Regions from separate parts of the Streptomyces sp. 2-1 genome, predicted to be linked through region 2. Evidence: riboswitches for the same ligand, from Rfam matches in the RefSeq annotation. Region 2 holds a riboswitch; each other region holds the start of a gene.

Region 1 (9,284 bases), 2.0 Mb from region 2:
CGGCACCAGACGGGGCGCAACAGCGGCGTCATCCACAGCGGGATCTACTACCGCCCGGGCTCCCTCAAGGCCCGTTTCGCCGTGCGGGGCGCCGCCGAGATGGTCAAGTTCTGCGCGGAGTACGGCATCGCCCACGCGGTCACCGGCAAGCTGATCGTCGCCACGGAGCGCGAAGAGCTGCCCCGCCTGCACGCACTGGTCCAGCGAGGCCGGGAGAACGGCATTCCGGTCCGCGAGCTCGGCGCCTCCCAGATCGCGGAGTACGAGCCCCAGGTGCGGGGCCTCGCCGCGATCCACGTGACCACGACAGGCGTATGCGACTTCGTGGGCGTGGCCCGCCAGCTCGCAGACGCGTCCGGCGCCCACATCAAGTACAACGCCGAGGTCACACAGATCGACCGCCGCCCCGACCTGGGAGTGGCGGTCCGCACGACCGACGGCACGATCACCCGCGCCCGGATCCTGGTGAACTGCGCAGGCCTCCACTGCGACAGAATCGCCCGCCTCACGGGCGACGACCCCAAAATGCGGATCGTCCCCTTCCGAGGCGAGTACTACACCCTGGCCAGGCCCTCCCTGGTCAACGGCCTCGTCTATCCCGTCCCGGACCCGGCCTTCCCCTTCCTCGGCGTCCACCTCACCCGGGGCATCGACGGAAGCGTCCACATCGGCCCCAACGCGGTCCCGGCCCTGGCCCGAGAGGGCTACGACTGGCGGACCGTGCGCCCCCGAGAACTGTCGGAGACCCTCACCTGGCCCGGCTCCTGGCGCATAGCCCGCCGCCACTGGCGCTACGGAGCCGGCGAAGTACACCGCTCGGCGTCGAAGCACGCCTTCACCAAGGCAGTCCGCCGCCTGCTCCCCGCCACCACCCCCGACGACCTGATCCCGGCCGCCGCAGGCGTCCGAGCCCAGGCAGTCCTACGCGACGGCACCCTCCTGGACGACTTCCTGATCCAGGAATCCCCCCGCACGGTCCACGTACTCAACGCCCCCTCCCCCGCAGCCACAGCCTCCCTCCCCATCGGAAGAGAAATCGCAGCCCGAGCCCTCAGATCAATGACAACCACCTGAGCCCACACACATAGACACGTATATGGATACTTATGTGTCTATATACGCGGGTGGGGACAGCGGCAGGTGAGGGCCCCACGAACGAAGGGGCCGTGTCGGTACGTCGAGTCCGCCGCATAGAGCTCCTCCAAAAGACGGCTCCCTCCAAACCGACGGCCGTACACCCGGAACGCGGCGGACTCGACGTACCGGCGCGGCCCCGCCCCACACCGCCCCGCCCCACACCGCCCCGCACACCCCCCAGAGCCACCAAGCCCACCAAGCCACCCCACCCCTCCACCCCGTAAAATCGACGCACTGTGTCTGACTCCTCCACACCCCCCAACCCGACGAACGCCGACAGGAAGCCCCGCCCAAAGGGCGAACCCCGCTTCCCCGACGGCCCCCGCCCCGACCCCGCCGGCTCCCACTTCGAACGAAGAATCCGCAGCTTCCAGCCCCGCAGAAGCCGAGTGACCCAGGGCCAGGCGGACGCGCTGCAGCGCCTGTGGCCCAAGTGGGGCCTGGACATCGACGGCCGCCACCCCCTCGACCTCAAGGATCTCTTCGCCGCCGACATCCCGGTCGTCCTGGAGATCGGCTTCGGCATGGGCGAGGCCACCGCCCAGATGGCCACCGACGACCCCACCACCGGCATCCTCGCCGTGGACGTCCACACCCCGGGCCAGGGCAACCTCCTGAACCTCGCGGACCGAGCCGGCCTCTCCAACCTCCGCGTGGCCAACGGCGACGCGATCATCCTGCTCCGCGAGATGCTGACCCCGGACTCCCTCGACGGCCTGCGCGTCTATTTCCCGGACCCCTGGCCGAAGAAGCGCCACCACAAGCGCCGCCTGATCCAGCCGGAGTTCCTCACCCTCGCCGCGTCCCGCCTCAAGCCGGGCGCACTGCTGCACTGCGCGACGGACTGGGAACCGTACGCCGAGGTCATGCTCGAAGTCCTCACCGCCCACCCGGACTTCGAGAACACCCAGCCGGACGGCGGCTACGCGCCACGCCCCGACTTCCGCCCCCTGACGCGTTTCGAGGGCCAGGGCCTGGACAAGGGACACGTGGTGAACGATCTGCTCTTCCGCCGCGTACGGCATACCGCGGACAGCGAGTAGGGCCGCACGCCACACAACACACGAAGTACGGGCTGAAGACGCACACAAGGCGGAGCCACACAACGCACCGCCCGGCACCGCCCCCCGCGCCTCGCGCCCCCGACAGTGCGCTCTCGCGGCCCACGCCCCTCCCTCGTTAGGGTCTTTGTCATGGCCACCGGTCCCCCGCTCCCACCGCACCCCGGCTTCCCTCCCGGCATCCCCGCCGGAGGCGCCCCGCACTGGTGGCAGCGCAAGTGGGTCCGCTACAGCGCCCTGACCACCCTGCTCGCCCTCTCCGGCCTCGTCATCCTGGCCCTGGTCCGCAAACAGACCGGCACCGAGGGCTTCCTGGTGGGCCTGGGCCTGGCCGTACTGCCGGTCCCGCTCCTCGTCGCCGCGTTCCGCTGGCTGGACAGAGTGGAACCGGGCCCCTGGCGGAACCTTCTCTTCTCCTTCGCTTGGGGCGCCTGCGCCGCCGCACTGATAGCCATCGTCGCGAACAGCTTCGCGACGAGATGGATAGCGACGGCGACGGCGGACCCGTCCAGCGCCGACACCCTGGGCGCGACGGTCATAGCACCGATAGTCGAGGAGTCGGCGAAGGCAGCAGCCGTCTTACTCGTCTTCCTGTTCCGCAGGCGGGAGTTCACGGGAATCCTGGACGGCGTGGTGATAGCCGGAGTCACGGCGACCGGCTTCGCGTTCACCGAGAACATCCTGTACCTCGGTACGGCGTTCGGCACGGACCAGCTCAGCGGCGGCAGCGGCATCGCGTCCGTCACGGCGGCGACCTTCTTCGTACGCGTGATCATGTCGCCGTTCGCGCACCCGCTGTTCACCGTGCTCACGGGCATCGGCTTCGGCATCGCGGCGCTCTCGGCGGACCGCCACCAGGTACGCCGCGTACTGCTCCCGATCATCGGACTGCTGCTGGCGATGGGCATGCACGCGATGTGGAACGGCTCGTCGACGTTCGGCGAGTACGGCTTCTTCGCGGTCTACGCGGCGTTCATGGTCCCGGCGTTCGGCCTGCTGACCTGGCTGGTCATCTGGACCCGCCAGCGCGAACTGGGCACGATCCGCGACGAACTCCCCGCGTACGCGATGGCGGGCTGGCTGACGGCCCCCGAGCCGTTCGTCCTCGGCTCGATGAAGGCACGGCGGCTGGCCCGCGAGTACGCCACGCACCACGGCGGACGCGCGGCGGGAAGGGCGGTCGCGGAGTACGAGGCGTACGCGACGTCGCTGGCGTTCCTGCGCCACCGGGGCCGCAAGGGCCGAGCGGGCGCCGACTTCGTCGTAAGGGAACGGGAACTGCTCCACGAACTGTGGGCACGCCGCGAACCGGCCCGCCCGGCCCTCCTGTACGCGGCCCGGGCGACGGCTCCGGCACCGGTGGCACCGCAGTGGCAGGGCTACGGTTACCCGGCGCCAACGCCGTACACGTACAACCCGTACCGCTCGTAATAGGCGCGACCCCAAACCACAACGCGAACCCAAAAACGCAACCGCACCCCCCCAGCCCAAACCCCAGACGAATCCCCACCCCCAACCCCACCCCACCCCTCAGCCAGAAGCCGAGGTGAGCCTCCCCAGCTCCCCCTCCGTGAGGACGAGCCCGGCCACCCCCAGCAACGCCGGAAGCTGCTCGACCGTACGAGCGCTGGCGATCGGCGCGACGACGGTCGGCCGGGAGGCCAGCCAGGCCAGGGCCACGGTGGCGATCTCGACCCCGCGCTCCCGAGCGACCTCGTCGAGCGCGGCCAGCACCCGCGGCCCCCGCTCGGACTCCAGATGCGCCCCCGCGGACCCGGCCCGCGCGCTGTCGACGACGGAACCCGCCCGGTACTTGCCGGTGAGGAAGCCCGAGGCGAGCGAGGAGTAGGGGACGACGGCCAGACCGGCCCGGGAGGCGACGTCACGCAGCGGACCCTCGTACGAGTCGCGGGAGACGAGGTTGTACCGGGGCTGCAGCGCGACGTACCGCGCAAGGCCCTCGCGGTCGGAGAGGTCGAGGGACTCCTGGAGCCGCTCGGGGGAGAGGTTGGACGCGGCGATCGCGCGCACCTTGCCGGCGCGGACGAGCTCGTCCAGGGCGGTGATGATCTCCTCGACCGGCACGGACGGGTCGTCGAAGTGGGTGTAGTACAGGTCGATGTAGTCCGTCTTCAGCCGCCGCAGGGAGGCATCGGCCGCGGCCTTGATGTTCGCCCCTGACAGACCCTTGTACCGGGGGTGCGCACCGACCTTGGTGGCGACGACGACGTCGGCGCGGTTGCCGCGCGCGGCGAGCCAGTCGCCCAGGACGGTCTCCGACTCACCGCCCTCGTTGCCCGGCACCCAGGCCGAGTAGGTGTCGGCGGTGTCGACGAAGTTCCCGCCCGCGGCGGTGTACGCGTCGAGCACGGCGAAGGACTGCGCCCGGTCGGCGGTCCAGCCGAAGACGTTGCCGCCGAGGGAGAGCGGGAAGACGTCGAGATCGGACGAACCCAGCTTGCGGAGAGAGGTCATGGGTGGGTCAACGGCCGTACCGGACGGCCGTATTCCGCACCCAGGAACCTCTCAAGCCCTTCTTACCGGCGTACCGGTTGAGCTCTTACGAAGTGAGCTCTTACGAAGTGAGCCCTTACCGGGTGAGCCCTTACGGGGTGAGCCCCTTGCCACGCAGCCACGCCATCGGGTCGATGCCGTCGCCACCGCTGGTGTGGACCTCCAGGTGGAGGTGCGCCCCGGTGACGTTGCCGGTCGCGCCCACGCGGCCGATGATGTCGCCGGTGGCCACCTTCTGCCCGACGCTGACACCGATCGACGACTGGTGCGCGTACCAGAGCTCCGTACCGTCGTCGAGCGTGAGGACCGTGCGGTAGCCGTACGAGCCGTTCCAGCCGGCCTCGGTGATCGTGCCGCTGTGAACGGCCTTGATCGGGGTACCCGTAGGAGCGGCGAAGTCCAGACCCGTGTGCTGACCGGACGACCACAGCGCACCGGACTGCCCGAAGGTCGAGGTGATCGTGTACGAGGAGGTGGGCAGCGTGAACTGCTTGGCGAGCTCGGCGAGGCGCGCGGCCTCGGCCTTCTCCTTGGCCTCCTGGTCCGCCTTCTTCTTGGCGGCGGCGACCTTGGCCTCGGCGGCGTCCCGCTCCTTGGCGGCCTGGTCGGAGGCCTTCTTCGCGGCGGCGGCCTCGGCGGCCCGCTGGGCCTCGCGGTCCACCTGGTCCTGCTGCCGCTCGGCCTGGAGCATGATGCGGGCGCGCAGGGCCTCGCCCGCGTCCGAGTTGCCCTCCTCGGCGTCGGCGGCGGTGAGGCCGACGGCGGTGATCGGAGTGCTGGAGCCCTCGGGGGCGTCGTCGTCCGAGAACGGCGAGCCGACGTTCGGCAGGTCGGGGATCGAGATCGACACCGGGGGCTTGCCGGTCTGCGCGGTGGCCATGCCACCCGCACCGACGGCGGCTATGACACCGACGCCCAGAACGGTCGAGCTACGGGCGAGTCCACCGCCGCGCTGCTTGGCGACGCGGTGCCGGCCGCGGACGGGAAGGACGGTCTCCGCGCTGGGGTTCCAGACCTCCCACGTCTCCTCGTCCTTACGAGCGCCGTAGGCGAATGTGTCGGGCTTCTTCTCACCCGAGGACTCACCCGTCAACTCATCCGGTACGAACGAGGGTGTGAGGGCAGACCGGTTGGACGCCACGTAGGCGCACTCCTTTCCTTCCTTCTCGCCTACCGGGTTAGCTGACGGGTTCGGAGCAGGAAGGTCTCCTACGCGCGTCAACCGCGGTGCGCTACACCGCGAAGACGAGCGATTCACCCCAAGTGGTGGTTCCCCGGTTCCCTTGCGGGATTCGGCGCGTGCGCACGGAGCCGACTCTTGTGACGGCTGGGACGACCGCGCTGCGTTATCGAACGTTAATAGACCCGGGCACCGGATTCCAAGCTGTTCCTGATGATCGTTACGGCTCTTGGCCTGGACTTACAGGTCATGAGCGGGGTAAATCGGGCGAGTTGATCGACATTCAGGAATAGCAGTCCTGTTGATGGTGCGTCAGTTGTTGAGCGGAGGGACGCCGTTCGACTACGAACGGTGATATGGCCCGCCGAAAGAGCGACGCATCTCACGCCCGCCGCCATCACATGTGGTGCCGTGCCCTCACGGCCGCCGCACCGCGAGCAGTGCCATGTCGTCGGCGGCACCGCCCCCGGTGTGCCGCAGGACGTCGTCCAGTACCGCGGTGAGCAACGCGTCGGGCCCGGGGAAGACCCGCCCGGCCAGCCGCCGCGCCGGATCGTAGAAGACGTCCCGCCGGTCCCGCGCCTCGGACAGCCCGTCCGTGTGGAAGAGCAGCATGGCCCCGCCCGGGAACTCCTCCTCCTGCGCGCGGTCGGGCCAGGCCCCCAGCTCCCCCGTCCCGAGCGGCAGCGCGGGCTCCGGCGCGGAGAGCGTACGTACCTCTCCGTCGCCGTACAGCAGAAGGGGCCCGGGGTGGCCGCGGTTCACGAGGCGTACGACCGGGGTGCCGTGCGGGATCTCGGCGAGCACGGCGGTGGTGAAGTCCTCGAAGACCGCGATGATGTCGCGCCGGACGCCTTCGCGTGCGAGTGCCCGCTCCAGCCGCTGGGCGACCGCCTCCAGGCTCGCCTCCTGCTCGGCGGCCTCCCGGAAGGCCCCGATGAGTACGGCGACGACGCCGACCGCTCCCATGCCCTTGCCCCGTACGTCGCCCACGAGGAGCCGTACGCCGTGCGGGGTGTCCTGCACGGCGTACAGGTCGCCCCCGATGAACGCGCCCTCCTGCGCGGCCTCGTACCGTGCCGCGATCTCGAGACCACCGATCCGCGCGGCCGGTTCGGGCAGTACGGCCCGCTGGGCGGCCTCCGCGATCTCGCGGGCGGTGGCGAGGCGCGCGTTGCCGCGTCCCACGAGCCGGTTGATGCCGACGGCGAGCACGGCGGCCGTGGCCACGGTGAGGACCTCGGTGACCGCGCCCGCGTCGAAGGCGAACCTGAGGTGCACGAGGGCCATGCCCACGGTCGCCGCGATGCCCGTCCACACGGTGGCGCCGAGCGAGAAGAGGGGTGCGGCGATGAGCACGGCGGCCGTGAAGAAGGGAGCCGCGGTGAAGTCCTGCGGGGTGAGCAGGTCGTAACAGACACCCGCGACGATCAGCAGCGCCGGCAGCGCGCGGACGAGGGTGCGCTGGTACGAGGCGGTTCTCTCCACGGGCTCGACGTCCACGGGCTCGACCCGCACCGGCTCCTGCTCCTCCACCTGTCCAGGCTTCCGGGAGCGGGGGTGGCGGGCGAGCGGACGAGGACCGGGCGGGTGAAGACGCCTGCCCGCCCGAACACCCGAGGAGATGCCCGGGAAACACCTGAGGCCGGAATCCTTGATCGGATTCCGGCCTCAGGCCTTCAGTAGCGGGGACAGGATTTGAACCTGCGACCTCTGGGTTATGAGCCCAGCGAGCTACCGAGCTGCTCCACCCCGCGTCGTTAAGACCACTGTACGCCATCCGCGGGACCCAAAGCACACGCGTTAACTTCGCCCGCACTTCACCGGGTGGTTTGGTACGAAACGTGCCGATCGGCGGTGCGGGTCGGCCTGCGCATCGGCCGTACCGACGGGAAACGGGCCGGTCAGGTCAGGTCAGGTCAGATGACGGTTGGGCGCCTTCGCGTCGGCCTCGTACTCCGGGAGTACCAGGACGTCGGCGCCGGCCGCGGCCAGCAGCCCGCTGCCGTCCGCGCCCGCCACGAAGGTGTCCGGCTCCCGCCAGGCGGTCACGACCCTGCGTACGCCCGCGTCGAGGATCAGCCGGGCGCAGGGCGCGGGCCGGGACGCGCGGCGGGCGCATGGCTCCAGGCTGCTGTAGACGGTGGCGGTCGCGAGCCGCGGATCACCCGGCTCGATCTTGGCGAGGGCGGCCTCCTCGGCGTGGGACACGGGGTCGGACTCACGGGAGTACCCGCGGGCCAGCTCCGTACCGTCAGCCGCGACGACGACCGCGCCGACGCTGAACGCGGTCTGCGAGGGCGGGCACTCGGCGGCCAGTTCGCAGGCGAGGGCCAGCCATCGGTGGTCGGCGGCGGAGGGTACGGTCCCGGTGCCGGGCGCGGTGGGGACGTACCGCATGAGGACGACGTCCCCCACGGGCCGCGTCTCGACCAGCCGCAGCCGGTTGCGGGGGCCGCCCGGATAGTCGCCGGGCCCGAACAGGCGGGGCGCGTCCGGCTCCCCGACGACGAGGGGCGCGAGGGCGAGCTGCAGTTCGTCGGCGAGGCCCTGGCGGAGGAGCTGGGTGTGGACGCGTCCGCCGCCCTCGACCATGAGCCGCCGTACGCCGCGTACGTCGTGGAGGTGGGTGAGTACGGCCCGCCAGTCGACGTCGGGGCCCACGGACGCGACGTCGACGCCGAGGCCGCGCAGCGCTTCGGTGGCCCTGGTGGCCCCCTCGTCGGTCGTGTAGACGATCTTCTCGCCGCCCGTGGACCAGAAGTTGGCGTCGGGGTCGAGGTCGCCGCTGCCGCTGACGGTGACCTTCAGCGGGTACTCGGGCCGTCCGGCGGCGACGCGGGCCGCGCGGCGCTCGGCGGAGTTGACGAGGAGCCGGGGGTTGTCGGCGCGCAGGGTGCCCGCGCCGACGAGGATCGCGTCGGACTCGGCCCGTACCTCGTCGACCCGGTCGAAGTCGGCCGGTCCGGAGAGCAGCAGCCGTCCGGGGCCGGTGTCGTCCAGGCAGCCGTCGAGGGAGACGGCGGCGGACAACAGGACGTAGGGGTGGGGCATGAACGCGCTCGCTTTCGGAGGCAGAGCAGGGGGCTTGGCCGGGCGGCGGCCCGGTGTCGCCCGGACGACGACGGTCTGGGCTCAGGGTGGGCTCGGACTGGGCTCGGGCGGGGCTTGGTTCAAGTTTGAAACAAACCTACACTGGGGGCATGACGACCCGCTGGCTCACCCCCGAGGAGCAGCGCGCCTGGCGCGCGTACATCGCCGCCTCCCATCTCCTGGAGGACGCGATCGACCGGCAGCTCCAGCAGGAGGCCGGCATGCCCCACCTTTACTACTCCATCCTCGCCAACCTCTCCGAGGCACCGGGCCGCAGCCTGCGCATGACGGACCTCGCG
Region 2 (9,284 bases):
GCTTGCATACAGTGGCATGACTAGCAGGAATTCAGCAGTTTTCCGCGATCGAAGGGACGTACATGCCCATGGGTCACACGGCCACAGCTGAGGCCGGTTCCGGCGGCCTGACAGCGACCGAGCACCGCCTGGCCAACGGCCTGCGTGTGGTGCTCTCCGAGGACCACCTGACCCCGGTCGCGGCGGTGTGCCTCTGGTACGACGTCGGTTCGCGCCACGAGGTCGAGGGCCGCACCGGACTTGCCCACCTCTTCGAGCACCTGATGTTCCAGGGCTCGGGCCAGGTGAAGGGCAACGGCCACTTCGAACTGGTGCAGGGCGCGGGCGGTTCGCTCAACGGCACGACCAGTTTCGAGCGCACCAACTACTTCGAGACCATGCCCACCCACCAGCTGGAGCTCGCCCTCTGGCTGGAGGCCGACCGCATGGGCTCGCTGCTCGCCGCGCTCGACGACGAGTCCATGGAGAACCAGCGGGACGTCGTCAAGAACGAGCGCCGGCAGCGTTACGACAACGTCCCCTATGGCACCGCTTTCGAGAAGCTGACCGCCCTCGCCTATCCGGAGGGCCACCCTTACCACCACACCCCGATCGGGTCGATGGCCGACCTGGACGCGGCCACCCTGGAGGACGCCCGCGCGTTCTTCCGCACCTACTACGCGCCCAACAACGCCGTTCTGTCGATCGTCGGAGACATCGACCCGGAGCAGACGCTCGCCTGGGTCGAGAAGTATTTCGGCTCGATCGCGGGCCACGACGGCAAGCCCGCCCCGCGCGACGGTTCGCTGCCCGAGACCATCGGTGAGCAGCTGCGCGAGGTCGTCGAGGAGGAGGTCCCGGCCCGCGCGCTGATGGCCGCCTACCGGCTTCCGGAGGACGGCACGCGCGCGTGCGACGCGGCGGACCTGGCCCTGACCGTGCTCGGCGGCGGCGAGTCGTCCCGGCTCTACAACCGGCTCGTACGCCGCGACCGCACCGCCGTCGCGGCCGGGTTCGGCCTGCTGCGCCTCGCGGGAGCGCCCTCCCTGGGGTGGCTCGACGTGAAGACGTCCGGCGACGTCGAGGTGCCGGTGATCGAGACCGCCGTCGACGAGGAGCTCGCCCGGTTCGCCGAGGAGGGCCCCACCGCCGAGGAAATGGAGCGCGCCCAGGCCCAGTTGGAGCGCGAGTGGCTGGACCGCCTCGGCACGGTCGCGGGCCGCGCCGACGAACTGTGCCGGTACGCGGTGCTGTTCGGCGACCCGCAGCTCGCCCTCACCGCCGTCCAGCGCGTCCTCGACGTCACCGCCGAGGAGGTCCAGGAGGTCGCCAAGGCCCGCCTGCGCCCCGACAACCGCGCGGTGCTGGTCTACGAGCCGACCGTCGCCGAAGAGGCCGAAGAGACCGTCGCCGAAGAGGCCGAAGAGACCGACGCCGCTGACGACACCGACGAGGAGGCGGCCAAGTGACCGAGCTCGCCACGATGGAATTCCACCCGCAGCCCCAGGCCGGCGAGGCCAGGCCCTGGGCCTTCCCGGCCCCCGAGCGCGGCGCGCTCGACAACGGCCTGACGCTGCTGCGCTGCCACCGCCCCGGCCAGCAGGTCGTCGCCGTCGAGATCCTCCTGGCGGCCCCGCTGGAGGCCGAGCCGCAGGGCCTGGACGGCATCGCCACGATCATGGCGCGTGCCTTCACCGAGGGAACCGACAAGCACTCCGCCGAGGAGTTCGCCGCCGAGCTGGAGCGCTGCGGCGCCACCCTCGACGCGCACGCCGACCACCCCGGCGTACGGATCAGCCTCGAAGTCCCCGTCTCCCGGCTCCCCAAGGCGCTCGGTCTGCTCGCCGACGCCCTCAGGGCACCCGCGTTCGAGGACAGCGAGATCGAGCGGCTGGTGCGCAACCGGCTCGACGAGATCCCGCACGAGACCGCCAACCCGGCCCGCCGCGCCGCCAAGGAGCTCTCCCGGCAGCTCTTCCCGGCGACCTCGCGCATGTCGCGCCCGCGCCAGGGCACCGAGGAGACGGTCACCGCGATCGACTCGGCGGCCGTGCGCGCCTTCTACGAGAAGCACGTACGCCCCGCCACCGCGACCGCCGTCGTGGTCGGCGACCTCACCGGCGTCGACCTCGACGCGCTGCTCGCGGACACGCTCGGCGCCTGGACGGGATCGCAGGCCGAGGCCCGCCCCGTTCCGCCGATCACCGCCGACGACACCGGCCGCGTGATCATCGTCGACCGTCCCGGAGCCGTCCAGACGCAGCTGCTCATCGGCCGTATCGGAGCCGACCGGCACGACCGCGTGTGGCCCGCCCAGGTGCTCGGCACGTACTGCCTCGGCGGCACCCTCACCTCACGCCTGGACCGCGTCCTGCGCGAGGAAAAGGGATACACCTACGGTGTGCGGGCGTTCGGCCAGGTGCTGCGCTCCGCGCCGGACGGGACGGGCGCCGCGATGCTCGCCATCAGCGGTTCCGTGGACACCCCGAACACCGGCCCGGCGCTCGACGACCTCTGGAAGGTGCTGCGCACCCTCGCGGCCGAGGGCCTCACCGACGCCGAGCGCGACGTCGCCGTGCAGAACCTGGTGGGCGTGGCGCCCCTGAAGTACGAGACGGCGGGCGCCGTCGCGGGCACGCTCGCCGACCAGGTCGAGCAGCACCTGCCGGACGACTTCCAGGCGACGCTGTACCAGCAGCTCGCCGCGACCGGCACCGTGGAGGCCACCGCGGCCGCCGTGAGCGCCTTCCCGGTGGACCGTCTGGTGACCGTCCTCGTCGGTGACGCCGCGCAGATCGAGGAGCCGGTCAGGGCCCTCGGAATCGGCGAAGTCAGCGTCGTGACAGCGGAGTAGAGCGCGCAGTAGAAGGCGCAGTGGAACCGGGCCGTTCCGCTGAGAACCCAGGTGACGGAAGAGTCGCCTGGGTTCTCCTTTTGCCCGGACTTCATCACCCGAACCACTGGTTGTCCGTATTGATAGGGAGGTTGCGTGTCTGCCCTGTGGCATGCGCCTCAAAACCCTTGATCCGTTTGTTGATTGAAAGACGCCCCGCTTAGCGTCGGTCCGGCTGTTCGTCAGGCAGTGCGCCGCGCCCGCGGCACCGGACAGTCATCGCCGAGTCCCCGTACGGCGCGAGCCAGGGGAGCCGGGGACCCATATGAAGTCCCTGGGGTGAATCGGACGCCCTTCCCGAAGGGGGTCCGTAGGAGACCTTCCTGCTCCGAACCCGTCAGCTAACCCGGTAGGCGAGAAGGAAGGAAAGGACCAGCCACTTCATGGCGTTCACTCGCGCCACCGGGAAGCACCGTCGTCCCAGCCGTATGAAGCGCACGACCAACCGGACCGTCGGCGTCGCCGCACTCGCCACCACCGGTGTGGTCGGCACCCTGGCTGCTCCCGCACTCGCCGCCGAGAGCCCCGCCGAGCAGACCCTGACCCAGGCGATCACCATCGGCGACACGGTCGCCGACCAGATCGACGCGCAGGCCGCCGCCCAGCAGCAGGCCGCCGACGAGACCGCCGCCCGCGAGAAGGCCGAGGCCGCCGCCAAGGAGCGTGCCAAGGAAGCCGCGGAGAAGGCCAAGAAGGAGCGCGAGGTCAAGGCCCGCGCTGCCCGCGCAGCTGAGCGTGAGCGCCTGCTGAAGTCGTACACCGCGCCCATCTCCGGCTCGTATGTCTCCACCGGCTACAAGGCCGGCGGCGCCGTCTGGTCCTCTGGCAGCCACACCGGCATCGACTTCCACGCAGCCAGCGGCACCGCCGTCCACGCGGTGGGCGCCGGCACCGTCGTCGAGGCCGGCTGGGGCGGCTCGTACGGCAACGAGGTCGTCATCAAGATGAACGACGGCACCTACACCCAGTACGGGCACATGTCCTCCCTCGGTGTCTCGGTCGGCCAGACGGTCACCCCGGGCCAGCAGATAGGCCTCTCCGGGGCGACCGGCAACGTCACCGGGGCGCACCTGCACTTCGAGGCGCGGACGAGCGCGGAGTACGGCTCGGACATCGACCCGCTCGCGTACCTCCGCCAGCACGGCGTGAACGTCTGACGGCGGGCGCAAGCCCTCCCACGCGGCAGCCCTCCCACGCGACGGCTCTCCCGCGCGGCAGCTCTCCCGAAGGCCCCGGCTCACCGAGCCGGGGCCTTCGCGCGGTTCTGATCACTTCCTGATGGCTTCTCGGCCACTTCCCGGCCGACTTTGCACCGGACGACTGCCTGTTCAGAAGCCGGGTGTGTCCAAAAAATAGCCACGGATTCCGGTCCGCCATCGGAATTTCCCGTTCTCTGCAATAGAGTCACCGAACAAGCGTCAATCGACCGCGTTTCGCGGGGGTTAAGGCGGAGGTCCGGTCATGCGTATTCCCGCGCACTCGGTATGCACGGCGATCCGTGACGACATCGTCGCGGGTGTCTACGAGCGCGGCAGCCGGCTCACCGAAGAACTGCTCGCGCGCCGGTACGGCGTCTCGCGGGTCCCCGTGCGGGAGGCCCTGCGCACCCTGGAGGCGGAGGGATTCGTCGTCACGCGCAGGCACGCGGGCGCGTGCGTCGCGGAACCCACCGAGCAGGAGGCCGCCGATCTCCTGGAGATGCGCATGCTGCTGGAGCCGCTTGGGGCCGCGCGCGCCGCCCAGCGTCGCACCGAGGCGCACCTCAAGGTGCTGCGCGGCCTGGTCAGGCTGGGCCAGGAGCGGGCCAGGAGGGGCAACAGCGAGGATCTGCGCTCGCTCGGCGGCTGGTTCCACGAGACGCTCGCACAGGCCTCGGGGAGCCCCGTGCTGACGTCCACGCTCGCCCAGTTGCGGCACAAGATCGCCTGGATGTATTCGGTCGAGGCGCCCGCCCACCCCGCCGAGTCCTGGGCCGAGCACGGCGCCATCGTGGACGCCGTCGCGCGCGGCGACAACGACCGGGCCAGGGCGATCACGGCGCTGCACACCGAGCGGGCGATGGCCGCGCACCGGCTGCGCTTTCCCGGCGGCTCCGATCGCGCGGAGCGTGTGAGGACTTCGCAACATCCCGTAAACACGGCGGGCCTGCGGCATTAACAGTGGCGCCGTATACAAAGAGAGTTATTTGCAGGGGTCTATTTCTGCTGCCCCTTTTTTCACGTGCCGGGAATTTCCGCGCACGTGATTTCCGCATGCGCGGAACCAGGATGAGTGGAACGCGGTGCGCGGGCATCCCAAAAAGCCCGGACGATGCCCGAGAGTGCGGCGAAAAGCCGCGAGACGGTGTGACGCACGGGAAAAACAGTGCGTGAGGCCACAAAGCAGCGCGCGGCCTGCAGGCGGAAACGGCGGAGCCGCGTCACCCGATACGGGTCGACGCGGCTCCGCCGTACGTGGTCCGAGAGATCAGACGGTCTCGGGGAGCTCCTCAAGGCCCTCGGCGACCAGCTTCGCCAGGCGGTCGAGCGCGGCGTCCGCGCCCTCGGCGTCGGAGGCCAGGACGATCTCCTCGCCGCCCTGGGCGCCGAGGCCGAGAACCGCGAGCATCGAGGCGGCGTTGACGGGGTTGCCGTCGGCCTTGGCGATCGTCACGGGGACGCCGGAGGCCGTGGCGGCCCGGACGAAGATGGAGGCGGGACGGGCGTGAAGGCCCTCGGCCCAGCCGACGTTGACGCGGCGCTCAGCCATGTGATGCTGCCCTTCAGGTGTCTCACGGTTGTCTAGACCATTGTTCCATATCGTGAAGCGTGCCCCGAGCGGCCGCGGAAACCGGGCCCGAGGCGGCTTCGGTCCCCCAAGACTGCCTCGCGCCCCTGCCGGACGCGAGCCCGCCGTAGCCGGGACGTGAACCCGTGGGGCGTGACCCCCTGGAACACGAACCCGGGGACAGGTACCGACGCGCACCGACACGTTCCCGGGACATGAACCCCCGCGACCAGGACCGGCCGTTGTCGGACCCGAGCCGTACTCTGGGCCCCATGCAGACCTCGCCGGACCGGCACGAGTACCCCGCTCACTGGGAGGCCGATGTCGTGCTGCGCGACGGCGGCACCGCGCGCATCCGGCCGATCACGGCCGACGACGCCGACCGCCTGGTCAGCTTCTACGAGCAGGTGTCCGACGAGTCGAAGTACTACCGCTTCTTCGCGCCGTATCCGCGCCTGTCCGCCAAGGACGTCCACCGCTTCACGCACCACGACTTTGTGGACCGGGTGGGACTCGCGGCCACGGTCGGCGGCGAGTTCATCGCCACCGTACGCTACGACCGCATCAACGCCGACGGCCTCCCCGCGTCGTCCCCCGCGGACGAGGCCGAGGTCGCCTTCCTCGTGCAGGACGCCCACCAGGGCCGCGGCGTGGCGTCCGCCCTGCTGGAGCACATCGCGGCCGTCGCCCGTGAGCGCGACATCCGCCGCTTCGCCGCCGAGGTGCTGCCCGCCAACAACAAGATGATCAAGGTCTTCACGGACGCCGGGTACCAGCAGAAGCGCCACTTCGAGGACGGCGTCGTACGTCTGGAGTTCGACCTGGAGCCCACCGACCGCTCGCTGGCCGTGCAGCGCGCGCGGGAGCAGCGGGCGGAGGGGCGCTCCGTGGCCCGGCTCCTCGCGCCGGGCTCGGTCGCCGTCATCGGCGCGGGCCGCACACCCGGGGGGGTGGGCCGCAGCGTCCTGGACAACCTCCGCGAAGCGGGCTTCACCGGTCGCCTCTACGCCGTGAACGGGGCACTTCAGGAGAAGGAGCTCGGCGGAGTGCCGGCGTACGGCTCCGTCCGCGACATCCCCGAGCCCGTCGACCTCGCAGTCGTCGCCGTCCGGGCCGAGCGCGTCCCCGAAGTCGTCGCCGAGTGCGGTGAACACGGGGTGCAGGGGCTCGTCGTGGTCTCCGCCGGGTACGCCGAGAGCGGCCCCGAAGGCAGGGAGCGCCAGCGCGAGCTGGTGCGCCAGGCGCGTACGTACGGGATGCGGATCATCGGACCGAACGCCTTCGGAGTCATCAACACCTCCCCGGACGTGCGGCTCAACGCCTCGCTCGCGCCGGAGATGCCGCGCGCCGGGCGGATCGGTCTGTTCGCCCAGTCCGGCGCCATCGGCATCGCGCTGCTGTCCCGGCTGCACCGGCGCGGCGGCGGGGTCACGGGCGTGACCGGTGTGTCGACGTTCATCTCCTCGGGCAACCGCGCGGACGTGTCCGGCAACGACGTCCTTCAGTACTGGTACGACGACCCCGACACCGATGTCGCCCTCATGTACCTCGAATCCATCGGGAACCCGAGGAAGTTCACCCGCCTCGCGCGGCGCACCGCGGCGGCGAAGCCACTGGTCGTCGTCCAGGGCGCACGGCACGGCGGGGCCGCGCCCCAGGGGCACGCCGTCCGGGCCACCCGGCTGCCGCACGCGACGGTGTCGGCGCTGCTCCGCCAGGCCGGCGTCATCCGGGTGGACACGATCACCGAACTGGTCGACGCGGGCCTGCTCCTCGCGCGCCAGCCCCTGCCGATGGGGCCGCGGGTCGCGATCCTCGGGAACTCCGAGTCCCTCGGGCTGCTGACGTACGACGCGTGCCTCGCCGAGGGCCTGCGCCCGCTGCCCCCGGTGGACCTGACCACGGCCGCCTCGGCCGAGGACTTCCGCGCCGCGCTGACGCACGCGCTGGCCGACGACGGCTGCGACGCCGTCGCGGTCACCGCGATCCCTGCGGTGGGGGAGACCTCCACGGCCGACGCCGCCCTGGCGGAGGCACTCCGCTCGGCCTCCGCCGCCGCTCCGGACAAGCCGGTCCTCGTGGTCCACGTCGAGCTGGGCGGCCTCGCGGAGGCGCTGTCCGCGGCTGCCAGCACCGCGCCCCAGGCGGCTCCTCCCGCGCTTCCCTTCGCGGGCAGCAACCACCCCATCCGCCCGGCGGACCGCCCGCCGACGGTGACGGAAGTCCCGGAGGCCGAGGCCGATTCCCGCCTCATCCCCGCCTACCCCGCCGCCGAGCGGGCCGTCCGCGCCCTCGCCGAGGCCGTGAGGTACGGCCAGTGGCGGCGCGAGGCCGCCGACCCGGGGCGCGTCCCCGAGTACGAGGACATCGACGAGAAGGGCGCGGCCGAACAGATCGACGCACTGCTCGGCGACGGCGGCATGGGCGGCCTCACCCTCGGCCCCGACGACACCTGCGCCCTGCTCGGGCGCTACGGCATCGACGTACGCCGCGCCCTCCCCGCGCCCACGCCCGACGAGGCCGCCGCCGCGGCGGAGCGCGTCGGCTACCCCGTGGCGCTCAAGACCACCGCCCCCCACCTGCGCCACCGCGCCGACCTCGGCGGCGTACGGCTGGATCTGGCGGACGAGGAGCAACTGCGCAGGGCGTACGCCGAGTTGACCAGCCTCTTCGGGACGCCCGAGGAGCTGCGCCCGGTGGTACAGGCGATGGCACCGCGCGGCGTCGACACGGTCGTACGGGCCGTCATAGACCCGGCGGCCGGAGCGGTGCTCTCCTTCGGGCTCGCCGGGGCCCCGTCGGAGCTGCTCGGAGACACCGCGCACCGGCTGATTCCGGTCACCGACCGGGACGCTTCCTCGCTGGTGCGGTCGATCCGGACCGCGCCACTCCTCTTCGGCTGGCGGGGCTCCGCGCCGGCGGACGTCGTGGCCCTGGAGGAACTGCTGCTGCGCCTGTCACGCCTTGTCGACGACCACCCCGAGGTCGTCTCCGTGTCCCTGGAGCCCGTCGTCGTGGCCCCGAACGGGCTGAGTGCGCTCGGCGCCTCCGTACGGCTCGCACCGCCGCCCGCCCGCGACGACCTCGGTCCGCGCACGCTTCCTGTGTACTGAGCGGTGCCTCGCAGTCAGTGCGCCCCCGTAGGATGGACGTCATGGCCAAGACCAGTACGACGACCCAGGGGCTGCGAGCGGCGATCGAGCGCAGCGGCTACTACCCGGCCCTCGTGGCCGAGGCTGTGGAGGCCGCTGTGGGCGGCGAGCCCATCCGGTCGTATCTGGTCCATCAGGAGACGACGTTCGACGCCAACGAGGTGCGTCGGCACGTGACGGTGCTCGTCCTCACGGGAAACCGTTTCATCGTGAGCCACACCGACGAACAGGCGGCGGACAGCACGTCCCCGACGCCGTACGCGACGACGTCGACCGAGTCCGTGAAGCTCGGCCGGATCTCGTCGGTGGTTCTCAGCCGCGTCGTCGCCAATCCGGAGAAGTACGTTCCGGGGACGCTGCCGCGCGAGGTCGTCCTCACCATCGGCTGGGGCGCGGTCGCCCGAATCGACCTGGAGCCGGCCGCCTGCGGCGACCCCAACTGTGAGGCGGACCACGGGTACACGGGCAGTTCGACGGCCGACGACCTGAGCCTG
Region 3 (9,284 bases), 1.6 Mb from region 2:
GGCGTCACCGGAGCGGCCTACACCAACAACGACCTGAACTCGGCCACCGCGACGACGCTGTTCGACATCAACACGACCTCGGACCAGGTCGTCATCCAGTCGCCGCCCGCCAACGGCCTGCTGGTCCCGACCGGCTCACTGGGCTTCGACGCCGGTGTCAACGCGGGCTTCGACATCTTCAGCGATCTGAGCGCAGGCAAGACGATCTCGAACACGGCCTTCGCCACCCTGACCCCGGCCGGTGCCTCGACGTCGACGTTCTACACCGTCGACGTGCTCACCGGAGCCACGACCAGTGTGGACCAGTTCCCCATAGCCATCACCGACGTCGCCGTCTCGCTCGACATGAGCTGACACTTTCGCGGACCGCCGTCTCCGGAACGAGACGATCAGGGGCCGTATCGGGCGGCGCCTCGTGCGCGCAGCGATACGGCCCCTGGGTCGGATACGACTCCGGGTCAGGCGGGCCGGATCACGCTGTGGATCGCCGACTCGCCGGCCCAGTGGATCGACTCCTCGCGGATGGCCGCCCCCGGGCTCGGCGCGTGGACCATCATGCCGTTGCCGCTGTAGATGCCGACATGGCCGACCTGCCCCTGGAAGAGGACCAGGTCGCCGAGACGGATGTCGGAGAGGGGGACCGCCATACCGGCGACCGCCTGATCGTTCACATTGCGCGGGAGTGCGACCCCCGCCGCCTTCCAGGCCGCCTGGGTGAGGCTGGAGCAGTCGTACGAGCCCGGCCCCATCGCTCCCCACACACAGGGCTTGCCGATCTGCTCCCGGGCGAAGTCGACCGCTGTCGCCGCCTTTCCGCCGTATCCGGGGGTCGCTCCGGCGTATCCCGGGGTCGACCCGCCGCTGTATGCCGGGGCCGCGACGCCGTAGCCGGGGTTCGAAGCGCCGTACCCCGGGTTCGCAGCTCCGTCCGAACCGATGGGCATGCCCGTGCCGATCGGCGTACGGGTGTCGATGGGCGGAGCCATACCGAACGACAGGTCCGGGCCCATGGGCAGGTCCATGCCGATGGACGGAGAAGGGGCCAGGACCGGAGCCGGAGCGATTGACGGAACCGGTACCGGAGCTGGAACCGGAGCAGCGGGCAGACCCATGCCGAACGTCAGGTCCGGGCCGCCCAGGGCGTCGACGGCCGGTTCCATGCCGAAACCGGCCGACTGAGGCTGTAGTTGGGACTGCGCCTGCGGCTGCCACCATTCAGGCTCGGCCTGGCGGTAGCCCTGCCCCTCGGTGGTGGCCCAGACGGTCTCCGCCGGAGGGGGTTCGATGGCCGCCACCGGCGCGCTCCGCCGGGCGGTGTGTGCGGAGAGCAGTTCACGGGCCTTCGCGAGCTTGCTCTGGTTCCGCTGCTTGGAGGTCTTCAACGACTGCCGCGGATCGGCGGCGATCGCGGGCAGGATCGCGGTGGCCTCCTGGCGCGCCTGCGGCACGGCAGGCAGCGCGGCGATGGGCCCCGCGGTCAACTCCGCCACGGGCCGGGCGGTCGAAGCGGCACCGGGTCCGGCGGTCAGCTCCAGGAGGGGTTTACTCGGCGCTTCCAGCGCACGGCCACCCGACCCCTCGGGCTTCCGGTCCTCCGAACGGCCACCGGGGCTCTTGGGCCGCGTCGCGTCCTGGCCGCGGTCCGGCATTCTGTCGGGCGGCAGCACGGCGGGGATGAGGGGCCCCAGCTGCGAACGCCCCACGTCGAACCACTGCTTGGCACGGTCGTTCAGAGCGGGGGCAGGGGCGGCAACCGTGTCGGCGCGCCCACGCCCGGTGTCGGGTCCGGGCGTCACACGCTCGCGCGTGCGCCCCGAACTCATCGCCCGGGTCGCGTTGTAGTTCCCGCTGACGGTCTCTGCCTGGTCGTAGAGGCTGCTGATCCTCTGCTGGACCTCTTCGCGACTCGGCTTGTCGTCCTCTCTCGCGGGCGAGGAGCCGCCGGCCGAGGAGTAGAGGTCCACTGAGGTGGCGGCCGCCGTCGCGAGGGCGGGCCGGGGTATACCCGGGAGGTTGCTGCCTCCGGGGCGCGGGGTTCGTTCCGGCGCGATGGGAGCCGTACTCCTTCCGTGCTCCGCCTACCGAGTTAGCTGTCGGGTTCGGGCGAGGAATCCGGAAGGTATGCCCTACGGCCCTTGCCCTGTCGGGCGGTTGGGCCGATTCACCCCAAAGTTCGGTTGGGTCCCCGGTTCCGGTCGCCGCGTGGGCCACCGGATTCGGCGGAGGCCGCGCGACCCGGCGAGGTTCACCGGAGGGAGTCGTGCGTCCTGTCCGTCAACTTAGCCAACATGTGCACCTCGTGTGAAGATTGAAGTGCGAAGTGTCCGATATATAACTGTGACCTTCGTCGTATCGGGTCGAGACATCACCGGACTTCAGCGACTTCTCACAGTTCGCCGCTCCCGCCGCTCCCGCCATTACTCCGGCAAGAGGGCGAAGGCAGCGTTCCTTCCGGGCTGCTCGGGTGACGGGTACCGGCTGTCCCGGGGACAGCCGGTACCCGTCACCCACTCAGTTCACCGGCGGTACGCGCGGCAGTGGACGGCACGCTCCACCACGGCGGCCATGGCCTGCTGGCCCCGGGCGTTGGGGTGCGCGGGCGCGGCCGGAGCTGCCGCGACCAGGGGTTCGATCCAGCGCTCGGGTGGCCGGATCGGATTGCCCTCGCCGGGTGCCGGCCGGACATCCGTGCGCGTCGAGGTCATGCGGTACGACGTGGAGGCCGGCCCCTGCAGGGACGGCTCGTGGCGGATGATCGCGGCGTGCAGGGAGCGCAGTTCCAGTGAGGGGACAACACCGAGCTCGGACTTCAGCAGCCGTCGGCCCGTTTCGTAGACCTCCAGGGCTTCCGTGAACCGCCCGCAGCGGTAGAGCGCGAGCATGAGACGGGTCCGGGACCGCTCGCGGAGCGGTGCGAGGGACACCAGGGCCGACCGACTTCGAGGCCCGCGGTGGCGACGTCCTCCAGAGCGCCCAGCCGCAGATCCTCGAGGCGGGTCCGCTCGGTTTCGAAGACCCGCCCCTCCAGGCCGTCCAGGGCGCGGCCACTCCACATCGACAGTCCCAGCCGCAGGTTGCTCTCGGCCTTCTCGTACTCCTCGGCCGCCAGGTGCTCGCGGCCTTCCCGGACCGCGGCCTCGAAGACGGGCACATCGACCTCGTCCTCCGGTCCCAGGACGATCCGGTACCCGCCGTGGCCGAACAGCAGACGACCGTCCTCGCCCCGCGCAGCGAAGGCCGCGCGCAGCTTGGCCATCTGGACCTGAAGCGCGCCGACCGGGTTCTTGGTCTCGCGCTCCGCCCACAACTCGTCGACGAGGGTGTCGCGCTGCACGACCGCCCCGTGGGCGAGCAGCAGCCGTCCCACGATCGCCCGGGACACGGCGCCGGGAGGGACGACCGCGCCGTTGGCATTCACCAGCTCCAGGCGGCCGAGCAGTCGAAATCGCATGACCGCCATCCTGCCGTGGCCGGCCGAATGCCCCGAAGGGCCTGTCGGCGCGTCGCGGGGGCAGGAGCCGGCCCGGGTGTCACTCGTGGCCGAGTGGGCATACGCAGCCGAGGTCGTGCCCGTCGGCGTCGGCCGGAGTGGCGGGGCGATCCCCCTGCCGCCAGGCTGACGGCAGACGTACCGGCACGGACGGACAGCAGCGCAAGGGGACTGGTTCCACATGCAGATCGATCTGACGGGCCGCACCGCCCTGGTGACGGGCTCGACGCAGGGCATCGGCGCGGCGATCGCCGCCGGACTCGCGCGCTCCGGTGCCCAAGTGGGGGTGAACGGCCGAAACGAGAAGCGGGTCGCGGAGGGCGTGGAGCGGCTGGCGGCGGAGGTGCCTGGTGCGGACTTCGTCCCGGTGGCCGCCGACGTGGCGACCGAGGAGGGCGCGCAGAGCGTCCTGGAGACGCTGCCGGACGTGGACATCCTCGTCAACAACCTCGGCATCTTCGGCTCCGCCGACCCGCTGGAGATCAGCGACGAGGAGTGGCGGCGCTATTTCGAGGTGAACGTGCTGGCCGCGGTGCGGCTGATCCGTATGTACCTGCCGGGCATGACGGAGCGCGGCTGGGGCCGGATCCAGAACATCGCCAGCGACTCGGCGGTCGTCATCCCGGCCGAGATGATCCACTACGGCATGTCCAAGACCGCGCTCCTCGCCGTCGGCCGCGGCTTCGCGAAGCAGGCGGCGGGCACGGGGGTGACGGTCAACTCGGTCATCGCCGGCCCCACCCACACCGGCGGCGTCGAGGACTTCGTCTACGAACTCGTCGACCGCGACCTGCCCTGGGACGAGGCACAGCGCGAGTTCATGCGGAAGCACCGGCCGCAGTCCCTCCTGCAACGGCTGATCGAGCCCGAGGAGATCGCCCACATGGTCGTCTACCTCAGCTCCGACCAGGCGTCGGCCACGACGGGCGGAGCGCTGCGCGTCGACGGGGGTTACATCGACTCGATCCTGCCCTGACGGCGAAATGATCAAGGGGCGGTTTCGGATTCCTCCGAAACCGCCCCTGACCTACGACTCGTACGAGTCGGGACGACAGGATTTGAACCTGCGACCCCTTGACCCCCAGTCAAGTGCGCTACCAAGCTGCGCCACGTCCCGATGCGCTTCGCCGCGGCAGAACCACGTGATCGCGCAGACAGAACACTACCCCACCCCCGGTGCTGCTTCGAAGGTGGCGTGGGGCGAGGGACAATCGCCGAATGACCAGTGCTTCTGACGACGGGCGGGACCGGGACGCCGAGGGACGGGCGCGCAACGCGCGGCCCCGGGACGGACTCGGGCGGCCCCTGCCGTACGGGACCGACGGGGTGGAGCGACAGCCCGAAGGGGTGGTGCGCGCGCCCGAGGAGACGGTCACGGAGGCGCAGGCGCTGCTGACGGCGGGCAAACCGTTCCACGCGCACGAGGTCTTCGAGGACGCGTGGAAGTCGGGCCCCGACGAGGAGCGGGCCCTGTGGCGCGGGCTCGCCCAGCTCGCGGTGGGGCTCACGCACGCGGCCCGGGGGAACGTGACGGGCGGGGCGCGGCTGCTGCGGCGGGGCGCCGGGGCGGTCGAGCAGTGGGCGGCGGAGAGCGGGCGGTCGCGGCCGTACGGGCTGGACCTGGTCGGACTGGCCGCGTGGGCGCGGGAGTTGGCGGACACGGTGGAGAAGGACGGGGCGGCCGTGGACGCGGAGGTGCGGGCGCCGCGGCTGCGGGGCGGCGGGGCCTGACGGCGGCTCGGGGCCGGGGGCCGGACGCCTCCGCCGGACGCGGTGACGGGACTGTCGGTGGCGTGGGGCAGACTCGGGGCGTGCGAAAGATTCATGTCATCGGCATCGGGGCGGGCGATCCCGACCAACTGACCCTGCAGGCGGTCAAGGCGCTGAGGAGCACGGACGTGTTCTTCATCCTCGACAAGGGCGAGGCCAAGTCGGACCTCGTCCAGCTGCGCCGTGACATTCTCGACGCGCATCTGCCGGACGGCACGTACCGCCTGGTCGAGGCGCGCGACCCGGAGCGGGACCGGGCCGCCGGGGGCGCGGGCTACTCCCCCGCCGTCGGGGACTGGCGCAGTGCCCGTGCCGACATCTACGAGCGGCTGATCACCGAGGAGCTGGGCGAGGACGAGAGCGGGGCGTTCCTCGTCTGGGGCGACCCCTCCTTGTACGACAGCACGCTGGGGATCCTGGAGGAGATCCTCGACCGGGGCGCGGTCTCCTTCGAACACGACGTGGTGCCGGGCATCAGCAGCGTCTCGGCGCTGGTCGCCCGCCACCGCACCGGGCTCAACCGCGTGGCCCGGCCCGTGCAGATCACCACGGGCCGCCGGCTCGCCCAGGGCTTCCCCGAGGACGTCGACGACGTGGTGGTCATGCTCGACGCGCACCAGGCCTTCCAGCGGTACGCCGACCAGGACATCGACATCTACTGGGGTGCCTACATCGGCACGCCCGACGAGATCCTGGCCTCCGGCCCCCTCGCGGAAACGGCCCCGCGCATCGCCGAACTGCGCGAGCGGGCCCGCGACCGCAAGGGCTGGATCATGGACACGTACCTGCTGCGCCGACGCCCGCGGGACTAGGGCCGTTCCGGCGGATCATGCCGCAGACGCGGGGTCCGGCAGCGCCCCGAAGGGGCGCGGGGAACTGCGCGCCCAGCCACGGCGCACCCGCAGCCGACGCACCGGACTTCCCGCGGTGGGACGCCGAGCCACCCCACCGCTGCCCCGAACCACCGCGGCAGCGCCCCGCACCCGTGCGGACTGCCCCGCATGCAGGCGCCACCACCCGGTGTGAAGCTGACGGATGTGACGACCACCGACGCCACCGAGCCGCCGTCCGCCGGCGAGGCGGCCCCCGCCCAGCCGCCCGTGCTGGACAAGCGCCGACGCAACATCGTCTTCGTGACGATCATGCTCGGAATGCTGCTGGCGGCACTGGACCAGACGATCGTGGGCACGGCCCTGCCGACGATCGTGTCGGACCTCGGCGGTGCGGAGCACATGTCGTGGGTGGTCACCGCTTATCTGCTGGCGGAGACCGTCGCGACGGTGCTGGTCGGCAAGTTCGGAGACCTGTTCGGCCGCAAGGTGGTCTTCCAGGCGTCGGCGATCATCTTCATCACCGGCTCGTTCCTCTGCGGCCTCGCCTCGAACATGATGCTGCTGATCGTCTGGCGGGGCGTGCAGGGCATCGGCGCGGGCGGTCTGATGGTCACCGCGATGGCGCTGATCGCCGATGTGATCCCGCTGCGCGAGCGCGGCAAGTACCAGGGCGCCATCGGTGCCGTCTTCGGTGTCGCCACCGTCATCGGCCCGCTGCTCGGCGGCCTCTTCACCGACCACCTCACCTGGCGCTGGTGCTTCTACGTCAACGTCCCGATCGCGATCCTCGTCGTCGTGGCCGCGGCCCGCACGATCCCGGTGGTGAAGTCGCCCTCCCGCCCGGTCATCGACTATCTGGGCATCGCCTTCGTGGCCGTCGGCGCCAGCGCCCTGATCCTGGCGACCAGCTGGGGCGGCAACGAGTACGCCTGGAGCTCGCCGGTCATCATCGGCCTCTTCGCGGGCGGTGTCGTCGCCCTCGCGGTGTTCTGCTGGGTGGAGACCCGCGCGGACCAGCCCATGCTGCCGATGCGGCTCTTCGGCAACCCCGTCTTCACGGTCTGCTCGATCCTCAGCTTCATCGTGGGCTTCGCGATGCTCGGCGCGCTGACGTTCCTGCCGACGTTCCTGCAGTACGTGGACGGCGACTCGGCCACGGTCTCCGGCGTGCGCACCCTGCCCATGGTCATCGGGCTGCTCATCGCGTCGGTGTTCAGCGGCAACGTCGTCAGCAAGACCGGCCACTACCGCGTCTTCCCCATCGTCGGGTCCCTGGTCATGGGCGTCGGCCTGTATCTGCTCTCCCTGATGGGCCCGGGCACCAGCGCCTGGCTCGCGTCGTTCTACATGTTCGTCCTGGGCACCGGGATCGGTCTGTGCATGCAGGTGCTCACCATCGCCGTACAGAACACCGTCGAGTACACCGACCTGGGCACCGCGACGTCCGGCGTGACCTTCTTCCGTACGCTGGGCAGTTCGTTCGGCACCGCGGTGTTCGGCACCATCTACACGAACACGCTGGCGCCGCAGCTCAGGGACGGTGTCGCGGAGGCGGCCAGGACGAGCGGGACCGACCCCGCGGCCCTCATGAAGGCCGCGACCAGCCCCGAGGGACTGCACGAACTGCCGTCGGCGACCGCCGCGCCCATCGTGGAGGCGTACGCCGACACGCTCCAGTCCGTCTTCCTGTGGACCGTGCCGGTGACGCTGATCGGTTTCGTGGTCGCCCTGTTCCTCAAGCAGGTGGAGCTGCGCGACAGCGCCCGGATGGGGTCCACGGACCTCGGCGAGGGCTTCGGCACCCCCTCCTCGGCCGACAACCAGCGGCGTCTGGAGGCCGTGGTCGGAAAGATCATCGGCGGCACGAGTCCCGACGCCATGCGCCGGCTCGTCACCGAGTCCGACACCCGTCTCGACATCGCGGGCGCCTGGGCCGTGATGCAGGTCGAGCTGTTCACCCGGATGGTCGGCCACGCGAACCTCAGCCTGATCGCCGCCCGCCGCCGCATGCCCCCGGAGGTCCTGGTCCCGGTCTTCCAGCGCATGGTCGAGGAGGGCTACCTCTCGCGCCACGGCACCCTCTTCACCCACACCGAGGCGGGTGACCGCGAGGCCCACATCATCGGCGAGGCCCTGTCCACCGCGCTCGCCGAACGCGTCGAGCAGGACATCGGCCGCCCCTCCGGCGCGGATCTCCGCGCCGCCGTGGACACCATCGCCAAGCGTCTCCTGGTCGAGGACCTGACCAACGACATCCTCACGGAGAACCGTCCCAAGTCCCTGGCGGCGGCCACGGAGGAGACCTGACGAGCACGCCCGCGAGCCGTCCGGCCCCACCTCCTACCCGGCTCCCTGCCCCACCCCGAAGCCCAGCCGGGCCAGCACCGACGCCACGTCCGGTTCGGCTCGTACCCCCTCCGGGAGGGGCGGGCGGTGTACGACCACGACCGGCAGCCCCAGTTCCCGGGCGGCCGTCAGTTTGGCCGAGGTGGCCGAGCCGCCGCTGTCCTTGGTGACCAGGACGTCGATGCGACGGTCGCGCAGGAGGGCCGTTTCGGACTCCACCGTGAAGGGGCCGCGCGCCAGCAGGACGTCCGTGTGGCGCGGCATCGGCGGCTCGGGGGGTTCCACCGAGCGTACGAGGTAGTGCAGTTCGGGCTCCCGGGCGAAGGCCGCGAGGCCCAGGCGGCCCGTCGTGAGGAAGACCCGCCGGCCCAGGGGCGGGAGCAGGGCGGCGGCTTCGGCGAGGGAGGCCGCCGGGTGCCAGCGGTCGCCGGGGACGGGGGTCCAGCCCGGGCGGCGCAGGACGACGGCCGGGACTCCGGTGGCCGCCGCGGCCCGTGCCGCGTTCTCGGTGATGCCCGTCGCGAAGGGGTGCGTGGCGTCGACGACGGCGTCCACCTGCTCGGTACGCAGCCACTGCGCGAGGCCCTCCGCCCCGCCGAATCCCCCGACTCGTACGTCCCCGTCCAGGGCCCCGGGCCGGGACACGCGGCCCGCGAGCGACGTGGTCACGCGCACGCCGGGGCGGGCCACGAGCGACGCGGCCAGTTCACGCGCCTCGGTGGTCCCGCCGAGGACCAGGACATGCGGGGACATGGCATCGAGCGTACGGGCCCGGACTCCGGTCGCCGATCCGCGTATCCGTCCACCGGCCTCGGCCGCTGTCAGCCCAGGGCCCGGTCCAGGTT

Evidence for each region. A riboswitch is a leader RNA that binds a small molecule or an ion and turns the genes downstream of it on or off. The one in region 2 is predicted to bind cyclic di-AMP.
Region 1: another riboswitch for cyclic di-AMP. It lies ahead of ACN20J_RS26660 (M23 family metallopeptidase); the one in region 2 lies ahead of ACN20J_RS35450 (M23 family metallopeptidase).
Region 3: another riboswitch for cyclic di-AMP. It lies ahead of ACN20J_RS42355 (NlpC/P60 family protein); the one in region 2 lies ahead of ACN20J_RS35450 (M23 family metallopeptidase).

Annotation. Positions count from the first base shown of each region.
Region 1 is NZ_CP183383.1:6,008,337-6,017,620, reverse strand. It holds gene lhgO (L-2-hydroxyglutarate oxidase) at 1-1,074, shown strand, start outside; gene trmB (tRNA (guanosine(46)-N7)-methyltransferase TrmB) at 1,374-2,180, shown strand; gene ACN20J_RS26670 (PrsW family intramembrane metalloprotease) at 2,331-3,629, shown strand; gene ACN20J_RS26665 (aldo/keto reductase) at 3,729-4,673, opposite strand; gene ACN20J_RS26660 (M23 family metallopeptidase) at 4,804-5,853, opposite strand; cyclic di-AMP (ydaO/yuaA leader) riboswitch at 5,865-6,020, opposite strand; gene ACN20J_RS26655 (PP2C family protein-serine/threonine phosphatase) at 6,310-7,428, opposite strand; tRNA gene ACN20J_RS26650 (tRNA-Met) at 7,576-7,649, opposite strand; gene ACN20J_RS26645 (dihydrofolate reductase family protein) at 7,807-8,946, opposite strand; gene ACN20J_RS26640 (MarR family winged helix-turn-helix transcriptional regulator) at 9,096-9,284, shown strand, end outside.
Region 2 is NZ_CP183383.1:8,055,002-8,064,285, forward strand. It holds gene ACN20J_RS35440 (M16 family metallopeptidase) at 69-1,448, shown strand; gene ACN20J_RS35445 (M16 family metallopeptidase) at 1,445-2,833, shown strand; cyclic di-AMP (ydaO/yuaA leader) riboswitch at 3,083-3,243, shown strand; gene ACN20J_RS35450 (M23 family metallopeptidase) at 3,256-4,029, shown strand; gene ACN20J_RS35455 (GntR family transcriptional regulator) at 4,334-5,029, shown strand; gene ACN20J_RS35460 (HPr family phosphocarrier protein) at 5,339-5,620, opposite strand; gene ACN20J_RS35465 (GNAT family N-acetyltransferase) at 5,911-8,751, shown strand; gene ACN20J_RS35470 (DUF5998 family protein) at 8,793-9,284, shown strand, end outside.
Region 3 is NZ_CP183383.1:9,659,795-9,669,078, reverse strand. It holds gene ACN20J_RS42360 (DUF4394 domain-containing protein) at 1-354, shown strand, start outside; gene ACN20J_RS42355 (NlpC/P60 family protein) at 459-1,964, opposite strand; cyclic di-AMP (ydaO/yuaA leader) riboswitch at 2,060-2,232, opposite strand; partial or broken gene ACN20J_RS42350 (AfsR/SARP family transcriptional regulator) at 2,517-3,256, opposite strand; gene ACN20J_RS42345 (SDR family NAD(P)-dependent oxidoreductase) at 3,672-4,466, shown strand; tRNA gene ACN20J_RS42340 (tRNA-Pro) at 4,534-4,607, opposite strand; gene ACN20J_RS42335 (DUF309 domain-containing protein) at 4,709-5,221, shown strand; gene cobF (precorrin-6A synthase (deacetylating)) at 5,302-6,072, shown strand; gene ACN20J_RS42325 (MDR family MFS transporter) at 6,262-8,400, shown strand; gene ACN20J_RS42320 (cobalt-precorrin-6A reductase) at 8,434-9,192, opposite strand; gene ACN20J_RS42315 (glycoside hydrolase family 15 protein) at 9,261-9,284, opposite strand, start outside.